DNA from 3 places in the Lysinibacillus sp. FSL H8-0500 genome. Region 1 is predicted to be linked to each of the others. Evidence: predicted binding sites of a transcription regulator. Region 1 holds the regulator's gene; each other region holds the start of a gene.
The links. The regulator LexA, encoded in region 1, represses DNA repair genes until DNA is damaged. The targets are predictions, from matches to a motif close to CGAACATATGTTCG.
Positions count from the first base shown of each region.

Region 2: ruvA (Holliday junction branch migration protein RuvA) is a predicted target of LexA. The motif match lies at 1,225-1,238, and genes of this name have one in related genera.
Region 3: MHB44_RS18540 (DNA repair exonuclease) is a predicted target of LexA. The motif match lies at 1,163-1,176, and genes of this name have one in related genera.

Region 1 covers NZ_CP150292.1:1,406,706-1,409,991, reverse strand. Annotated here, with positions in the region: gene MHB44_RS06530 (recombinase family protein) at 1-373, opposite strand, end outside; gene MHB44_RS06525 (LysM peptidoglycan-binding domain-containing protein) at 370-690, opposite strand; gene lexA (transcriptional repressor LexA) at 850-1,467, shown strand; partial or broken gene MHB44_RS06515 (IS110 family transposase) at 1,676-2,812, opposite strand; gene MHB44_RS06510 (gamma-glutamyl-gamma-aminobutyrate hydrolase family protein) at 3,166-3,286, opposite strand, start outside.
Region 2 covers NZ_CP150292.1:3,239,327-3,242,612, reverse strand. Annotated here, with positions in the region: gene MHB44_RS15480 (LysM domain-containing protein) at 1-305, shown strand, start outside; gene MHB44_RS15475 (phosphotransferase) at 295-1,173, shown strand; gene ruvA (Holliday junction branch migration protein RuvA) at 1,281-1,901, shown strand; gene ruvB (Holliday junction branch migration DNA helicase RuvB) at 1,920-2,924, shown strand; gene queA (tRNA preQ1(34) S-adenosylmethionine ribosyltransferase-isomerase QueA) at 2,942-3,286, shown strand, end outside.
Region 3 covers NZ_CP150292.1:3,880,858-3,884,143, reverse strand. Annotated here, with positions in the region: gene MHB44_RS18550 (enoyl-CoA hydratase) at 1-756, shown strand, start outside; gene MHB44_RS18545 (YhzD family protein) at 807-992, opposite strand; gene MHB44_RS18540 (DNA repair exonuclease) at 1,248-2,462, shown strand; gene MHB44_RS18535 (AAA family ATPase) at 2,468-3,286, shown strand, end outside.

The DNA of each region.
Region 1 (3,286 bases):
TCTCAAGCAGCATTGTATCCATTTCATTTAATTGAACGGGTCCTGCATCATGCATGGAAAACACATCAGTTGCTGATTTTTGCAATAAATGCAGTACCGCCATTCTCGCATTTCCACGACCTAAACGTGTTTCATCTTGTACAAAAAGGGCACTCACATTTTTTTCTTTAATGAAATCAAGCATTTCAAGCAAGCCTTCTCGTTCTACATCATAGCCACTATGCTTGTCCTTAAAAACGCCCTTCACTTCATAGCCCTGCTCTTTGGCATAGCGTTGCAGTTCTTCCTGCTGACGCTCTAAGGAGGAGCTTTGTGTCTCTTTTTCAGTGCTCACACGACAATAGACAACGGCTGTTAGTTGATTATTTCTCATTGTTCACTTCTCGCAATTTCAATGATTTTGATGGGATTGGCTTGATCACCCAATACAGGTATGACTAATGATTTTCCTGCTACAATTTTAATATCTGTTAACTCATTCTCCATTTTAACAAGCTTAATCCAATCATCTGAACTCATTTTACCACGATATTGCTCTGCTAACGACCATAAGCTATCTCCATGCTCAATTTGAATTTTTGTGTAACTTATATCTCCTGGATCAGTCATGTAAAGGTATGCTGCAAACAGTAAACAAGCTCCTGCTAAAATTGAGATATGCGTATTCTTCTTTAACCAAGTCATCATCATAACCCCTTTTCCAGAATGTTTGTTCGGAATATACGTTCTATAATAAAACGAACAAACGTTTTTGTCAAACACTTTTCGAACCTATGTTTGCATACATGTTCGCATTCTGTTATACTATCAAATAAGAAGAATGATATTAAAAAAAAGAGGTGAGCAAATATGAAAAAAGTGACAAAAAGACAAGAGGATATTCTAGCTTTTATTAAGGAAGAGGTGCGCACGAAAGGCTATCCGCCATCAGTACGTGAAATTGGAGAAGCAGTTGGACTTGCTTCAAGCTCAACCGTTCACGGTCATTTAGCTCGGTTAGAACAAAAAGGTCTTATTCGCCGAGATCCAACGAAGCCACGTGCCATTGAAATTTTAGAGCCAGAGGATGCGATTCAAAAGCAAAATGTTATTCATGTCCCGCTTGTCGGGAAAGTAACGGCTGGTTCTCCTATTACGGCGATTGAAAACATCGAAGAGTACTTCCCGCTACCAGATGCCTATGGGACAAGTGAGGACCAATTATTTATGTTAGAGATTATGGGTGAATCCATGATCGAAGCAGGTATTTTTGACGGGGACTTAGTTATTGTCAAGCAAAAGTCCACTGCTGATAATGGAGATATTGTTGTGGCGATGACGGCTGAGGATGAAGCGACTGTAAAGCGTTTCTTTAAGGAAAAAAATCATTTCCGTTTACAGCCTGAAAATGCAACAATGGAGCCAATTATCGTTGATCAGGTTTCCATTTTAGGACAGGTTGTAGGCCTTTATCGCCGCGTTCATTAATGCTTTATAAAAGTAAGCTTTGAGGATTATGCATTTCTTTGCCAAGCATATATCCTCTTTTTTCTGTGAAAATAAATAATGCCTTTGTTTTTTGAATATTATTAAGTGGACTAGGTCATTCTATAAATAACGAAAAAAGCCAATGAGAAAGCAAAGGTACCTGTCGGAAGGTATCTTGGTTTATAACTTTTGGTTTTTGGTTAAACGAAACCAATTGTGGTTCTTTATATGGCTCCTTGTTCAGTAGCATGGAGTAAATAATTCGAAGCATTCGATGCGAAATCGCAACGAGTGCTTTTTTCTTGCCTCTTCGTGCTGCGAGTGACCAATATTTGTTCGCTAACCAACGATTTCGACTTCTTGAAACTGCCCAAGCTGCCTCACACATGGCCGATTTAATGTGTGGATTTCCCTTAATAGAACGCGTACTTTTTCTTTTTCCTGCACTCTCATGATTACCAGGAGATACGCCTGCCCATGAAGCAAGGTGTTGTGATGTGGGAAACTGATTCATGTTTACACCGATTTCTGCAATGATAACTGCGGCAGTATCTTTTTTTATACCTGGAATTGTCATTAATAATTGAAGTTCTTCATGATAATTTTGTAATAGTTGATTAATCCGTTCTTCAATTTCTAAAACCAATGACTCCAAATATTCAATGTGTCGCCAAGATTGGCGAATAAGAAATAGTTGATGTTCATTGAGTGTTCCAAATAAAGAATCGGTAATCAATTGTTTTTTAGGGGCTAACCTTCCATGAATATTCTTTTCGACATCGGCTTCATCTACATAACCTTGTTCAATTAATCGATTTAGTAATTTACGCCCGGATACGCCAAATACATCTGAAATCACAGTACTTAGTTTGACATTTGAACTTTCTAATACTTTTTGAATGCGATTCTTTTCAGAAGTTAAATGACCAATCCACTTTTTCCGAAGTCTTGTTAAATCTCTGAGTTCTCGAATCTCCACGGGTGGAACAAAACTCTTTTCAATCAAGCCATGACGTAATAACTTCGCAATCCATTCTGCATCTGAAACGTCTGTTTTTCTGCCAGGAACGTTTTTGATTCGTTGGGCATTCGCAAGTGTACTATCAAAAAAGTCCTCCAAAATATTAAATACAGGTTTCCAATACACACCCGTACTCTCCATCGCAATATGTGTAACTTCATGGCTTTCTAACCATTTCAATAGACGAAACAAATCTTTCGTGAGCGTAGGGAAAGTTTCTGTTTCTTGATATACTTCGTTTTCGTGTCTCCCTTTTAAAACGCAAGCAACAATTGTCTCAGAATGCACATCTAAGCCTGCACAATTCTTAATAAATACCTCCATAAAAATCACTCCAAACAATAAAGATCACAAACAGTGAGTGAATTTGAAAATAAGCATTTTTCTGTACGTAGTCATCCGACTATCAAGTGGAGCTAACAAAGGGTTGAACACCAAATTCACTCAAACAGTTTTATGCCCAGGGTCTAAGCCACCAAAAAAAGCCGCGTCTTACATCCTGTTTGTGTCCCTACCATTATGGACAGGAAGAACTTATTTTCATGCCAGGGTTGGGAGAAGAAAGCTCATGATTGTTTTATGCACAAAAAGCTAAATAATAAAAACTCGAACGATTCCACAACACTCCATGCATGTTTCGTAGGATCATTCGAGTTTTAAATTTAGCGAAAAATTTTTTATCCTGCTATTTCCTTCCTCTTGAATTTCAAGCTAGCCTCAATAAACGCTGAAAATAGCCTTTGTGCATGTTCGTCTCCTACAGTAGCTAATTCCTCTGGATGCCACTGCACTGCTAAA
Region 2 (3,286 bases), 1.8 Mb from region 1:
AGTCACCACCAATGATGATGCCTGATATGAATATGGGTCAATCTTGTGGCTGCGGTCCACAGTCACCACCAATGATGATGCCTGATATGAATATGGGTCAATCTTGTGGCTGCGGTCCACAATCACCACCAATGATGATGCCTGATATGAATATGGGTCAATCTTGTGGCTGTGGTTCACAACCAGCAATGATGCCTACTTGGTATATGGATCCTAGTCACTGTCCGCCGCCTCCATGCCCGTCAGGTGGCCCTTGGATGCCACCGCATTATTTCCCAGGCGGGATGACGCCTTATCGATGGTAAAAAAGCGTATATTGTTGAAGAGGTAAAGCCGAATATTTGGAAATATAAATATCAATCAAAGACTTATTTTGTTAAACGGGCAAAGCAAGTAGAAATTGCGGAGAAGGTCAGGTCTATTCATCGCCAGCTAGGATGTATGGAGCCTTCTCTTATTTTACCAATCGTGCAAAGCGATGATGAGCAATTAATTGTGCAAGCATGGCAAGAGGGAAGTCATGGTGCAAACTTTGCTTATGCAAAAGATCGTAAGGAATCTTTAAAGCTCTTAATAGCTTTACATGATACACATAAAAAAATTGCCTGGCAACGTGTGCCTGGCTTGCATACCTACTCGCAGCTTTTAAAATGGCAAATGCGTTATATGCGTTTTAAAAGTAGGAGAAATGACTTTCGTGCTTTTTTAACAGGAGAAGAAATCGATCAAATTTTACATTATAGTGATCAGTCGCTACAGCTAATATCGATGGAGGATACACCTGAAAAAGACATTACGCTTTTACATGGAGATGTTGTTCATCATAATTTTCTATGGTGCTCTGATGGACAATTACGCTTAATTGATTTTGATTTAGCACATCTTGGAGAAGCGGATGATGAGTATATTTTATGGCTACATCGTGTATTGCCAGCTGTTGACTATGACCTTGGCAAGATATTTGCAGAGTTGCCTGAGCTGAAGCGCTTAGATAAAAGAAAGCTTCATCGCTTGAAATATCCAAATGAGCTTTTGCGTGAGTGGCTGTTTGCGGTGGACTTACCGCTGGAGCAGCAGCTAGTATTTTTAGATTATTTAGTGCCATTTACAAAACGAGCCCTCACCTATTGGCCAAAATTGTGGTACGATATTGATAGATTTGTGAAAAAATGACCGTCATTTGGCGGTCATTTTTGTCTGTGCACAGCACTTTTTACTTTTTGTCGAGCATTCGTTCGCTCTATGCTATAATCGAAGACGATGATTGTGAGGGATTGTAGATGTATGATTATTTAAAAGGACAAATTACTCGTGTTACACCTGAATATATTGTACTTGAACAACAGGGCATTGGCTGGCAACTTAATACGCCCAATCCATTTGCCTTTCGGCTATCGGCACTTGAACAACAAATTTATGTCCATTTGCATGTACGTGAGGATGCACAAGTATTATATGGTTTTCCAAATTTAGATCAACGTGAGCTCTTCCGTAAGCTTATTTTAGTATCAGGTATAGGGCCAAAGGGGGCGCTAGCTATTTTAGCTACTGGCAATCCGCAGCAGGTGATTAGTGCCATTGAGCGTGAGGATGAAACGTTTTTAGTGAAGTTTCCAGGCGTCGGGAAAAAAACAGCGCGCCAAATGATCCTCGATTTAAAAGGCAAGCTAGGCGCTTTATTAGAAACATTAGAGTTGCCAAGTACGGAAGAGGAGCTGCCATTGTTTGGTGTCCATCCGAATAAACATGAGCTAGAGGAAGCAATACTGGCATTAATGGCACTTGGGTATTCTGAAAAAGAGCTTGAAAAAATTCGTCCGCAGCTTGAGGATAATGATAAGCTTGACACAACCGATGCGTATATGAAACAGGCGTTACAGCTACTATTAAAATTAAAGTAAGGAAAGGAGAGGAGAGGCATGTCTGAACGGATAATGGCTGGTGAAGCAGGAAGCTATGATGAGCAGTTCGAATTATCATTACGTCCACAACGGCTATCACAATATATTGGGCAGCATAAAGTAAAGGAAAATTTGCAGATATTTATTGAAGCCGCAAAGCTTCGTCAGGAAAGTTTAGATCATGTGCTGCTATATGGACCTCCAGGGCTTGGTAAAACAACGTTAGCTGCTGTTATTGCAAATGAGATGAATGTTAATGTCCGTATGACAAGTGGACCTGCGATTGAGCGTCCAGGAGATTTAGCAGCTATTTTAAGTTCACTAGAGCCTGGGGACGTTTTATTTATTGATGAAATTCATCGACTCCCTCGTGCTATTGAAGAAGTTTTATATCCAGCAATGGAAGACTTCTGTTTAGATATTGTCGTGGGCAAGGGGCCTGAAGCACGTTCTGTTCGCCTTGATTTACCTCCCTTTACCCTTGTAGGTGCTACAACCAGAGCTGGTGCCTTATCAGCTCCTTTACGGGATCGTTTCGGTGTATTGCTACGCCTCGAATATTACGATGATCGTTCACTAGCTGAAATTGTTGTACGTAGTGCGCATTTATTTGATGTGGAAATTGAACCAGTTGCGGCAATGGAAATGGCAAGACGCTCGCGTGGCACACCGCGCATTGCTAATCGTCTATTAAAGCGAGTGCGAGATTATGCACAAGTGCTTGGAGATGGTATGATAACGGAGGGTCTTGCGAAGCAGGCATTAGAGCTATTACAAGTCGATCCTAGAGGGCTTGATCATATTGACCATAAGCTTGTATCCAATATGATTGAACGCTTTCGAGGAGGTCCTGTGGGCTTAGATACGCTTGCTGCATCAATTGGTGAGGAGCGAGTGACGATAGAGGATGTATACGAGCCTTATTTAATGCAAATAGGCCTTATCCAGCGTACACCAAGAGGAAGAGTAGCAACGCAGTTAGCCTACGAACATTTTGGATACGAATATCCCCAACAAACATAAAAAAGGAAGTTTTTTTCATGCGTGTAGAAGATTTTGATTTTGCATTACCAGAGGAACTTATTGCCCAAACGCCATTAGTGGATCGTACAGCGAGTCGATTAATGGTTGTAACACCTAACTCCCATAAAGTAGAGCATCACCACTTTACTCATATTGTAGAGGAGCTACAGGCTGGTGATTGTCTTGTATTAAACGATACAAAAGTATTACCAGCACGTTTAATGGGTGTGAAAGAGGAGACAGGGGCCCATATAGAAGTATTACTATTAAAGCAATTAGCTGGTACAGATGAATGGGAAACACTTGTTAAACCAGCAAAGCGCGTTAAAGTAGGAACCGTTATTACATTTGGTGATGGTTTA
Region 3 (3,286 bases), 2.4 Mb from region 1:
AAATTAGAGCGCCGTGCAACACTAACATTGAATCGACCACAGGCGATGAATGCAATGGATGGGATAATGATGCGTGAGCTTGCAGAATGCTTTGAGGCACTACAGCGGGAGCAGGATATACAGGTGCTGGTGATTCGTGGGGAAGGAAAGGTTTTCTCAGCAGGTGGCGATATTAAGGCAATGCTTGATAAAGACAATCCCCTAGATATTGACGAAGCAATGACCTATCTTACACGTATTGTCAAGGCCTATTATCAGCTACCAATGATTGTTATTGCAGCAGTTCATGGTGCATCGGCAGGATTGGGCTTTAGTCTAACGTTAGGGGCAGATATAGTTGTAGCATGTGAAAATAGCAAGCTAGCAATGAACTTCATTGGTATAGGGCTTATTCCAGATGGCGGCGGTCATTTCTTTATGAAGGAGCGTGTGGGTACTGTAAAAGCTAAACAAATGATTTGGGAAGGAAAGGTACTAACAGCAAAGGAAGCATTGGACGTAGGGTTAATTGATTATATGGCACCGGATGGCACGGTATTTGCTATGGCGGATCAGCTTGTTGGAAAAATGCTTGCATCGCCTATTGCTGCGATGATTACAACGAAAAAAATTCTACATGCTCAAAATTTACCTCAGCTAGAAAGTATCCTGGCATTGGAAGCGGAAGGACAATCTGCTATGCGTAAAACGACAGATCATTTAGAAGGTATCCATGCGTTTGTAGAGAAAAGAACGCCAGCCTTTATTGGAAAATAACGATAGTAAAAGGCACGTAGCAACATTTACTACGTGCCTTTTACCAGTCACTAAACATGGAATAAAATTAATTTCCCTGAAGAGTTAACAAGACGATGAGTTTTTTCAGCAACGCCTTTTTCTTCAATTTGCTGTTGTCCATTTACTTTAGCAGCCTCATCATTTTCAAATGTCCATGTTTCATCAAACAATGTTTCCCCTGTTTTTTCAAAAGCTGTAAAACGATAATTCTCCATACAAACCCCACCTTTTTACTTAAATATAGTTCTATTATACATAGAAGATTTCTAAACTTCACGATAAAACTAGTGAATTTTTTGATAAATTACGAAAATTGTGGAAAAAGTAAGGCAAAGGTATTCTTAGAGGTAAAACATTTTCCATTCAGCAAGAAATATGGTAAAATAGAACAAATATTCGATTTTATAAGAGACCTCTTTTATTAGGGTTTTATAGTAACTCACAAAGTGGTCAATAGTTGGGGTGATTGAATGTCAGCAATTCGTTTTTTTCATTTGGCAGATTTACATTTAGATAGTCCATTTAAAGGTTTATTTGGTTTACCTGAACATATTTTTAAAAAAATTCGGTCCAGTACCTTTGATGCCTTTGATAAAATTATTCACAAGGCGATTGAAGAGAAACCTGATTTTCTACTGATTGTAGGAGATATTTATGATGGCGAAAATCGAAGCTTGCAAGCACAACGAAGGTTTCAGGATGCTATGGAAAAACTTTTTCAGCATAATATCCCCGTGATTATTAGCTATGGTAATCATGATCACTTAAATGGTACATGGACACGATTTGCTTTGCCAAGTAATGTCTATGAGCTACCATCGGAGACAAGTGTAGTCCAATTAAAAATTCGCGATCAGCAAGTTAATATTTACGGCTTTAGCTATGATCAGCGTCATTTAAAGCAGTCGATGATTGACACATACCCAATTGCACAAGATCAGCAGGTGATTCATATTGGGATGCTTCATGGCAGCGAGGCAAGTGATACCTCCCATGCCATGTACGCGCCTTTCACCAAGCAGCAATTACTTGATAAAAACTATCATTATTGGGCATTGGGCCATATTCATAAGCGTCAGCTTTTACATCAGGAGCCGCCCATTGTTTATCCAGGTAATATTCAGAGTCGCCATCGCAATGAACAAGGGATAAAGGGCTTTTATGATGTAACATTATCCCAAAACGCTACTGAACTCAAGTTTTCCCCTACCTCTGCGGTTGTTTATAGCACAATAGCGGTAGAGTGTGCGAATGTCATACATGCCAATGAATTACTAAATAAATGTGCCGAAGCAATTGCTGCTCATCGGATAAAATACGGGGCATCAGTAGTAGAACTACATTTACAACAGATTGATGAACAAACAGAGGCTTTATTTGAACATGCAACAGTAGATGCATGGGTAGAGACAATTCGAGAGGCGGAGGAAGGACTAGAGCCTATGTGCTGGGTGCAAAAAATAATAGTGCAAAAGTCTGCTCGATTAGATAACCATACAGCTATTACCCAATCTGTTGAGAATCTAATGGAGCAGTGGGATAGCAATGAATGGAAGGATATTTTAAAGGATTTGTACCAATATGCGGGTGGCGCTCGGCTGATTGATCCTTTAACTGAAAAGGATATTAAACAATTAGTGAACAATGCTCAGGCATTACTAGTAGAAGAAATCCAAAGGGTGTGAACAGCATGCTGACAATACAAAAAATCCACATTTATGGCTTTGGTAAGCATGAAAATATCACCATTTCTTTAAACGATGGTGTCACTATTTTTTATGGTGTGAATGAGGCAGGGAAAACGACCATTCAACAATTTATTTTACAAATCCTCTTTGGTTTTCCAACAAGACAGCAGCTACAGCGTAAATATGAACCAAAAGTATCGACGAAATATGGGGGCCAGCTTACATTATCACATCCACTGTATGGTCACTGCACAATTGAGCGTGTGAAAGGAAAGGCTATAGGGGATGTCACGGTGTATTTAGAGGATGGCACAACTGGACAGGAGGAATTATTAGCAAAGCTGTTATATGGTTATTCCAAAGCATCCTTTGAATCCATTTTTTCTTTTTCGTTGCATGAGCTACAAGGAATCGAAAAAATGTCAGAGGAGGAGCTCACACATTTGCTACTTGCCTCCGGAACGACAGGGATTCAGCATTTATCAGCCTTGGAAAAGAAAATGGAGAAAGAGGCTGGTGAACTCTTTAAAAAAACAGGTAAAGTGCCAGTGATAAACCAAAAGATTGAGCAATTAAAGCAGCTTGAACGAACGATTAAGCAGGAGCAAGTAAAAATTCGAACTTTTGAGGATAAATTACAGCAATTACAGGCACTTGAGCAAAAACTAGAGCAGCTCTATCATACACAGCAATTACAACAGCAGCAGTGGCAGCAGCTCACTGTCAAAAAGCAGGCATTACCGCTGATCAAGCAACAGCAGGTGCTACAGCAAGCACTCGCGAATGAGCCGCATATTCAGTTTCCAGCAGAAGGCATTAGA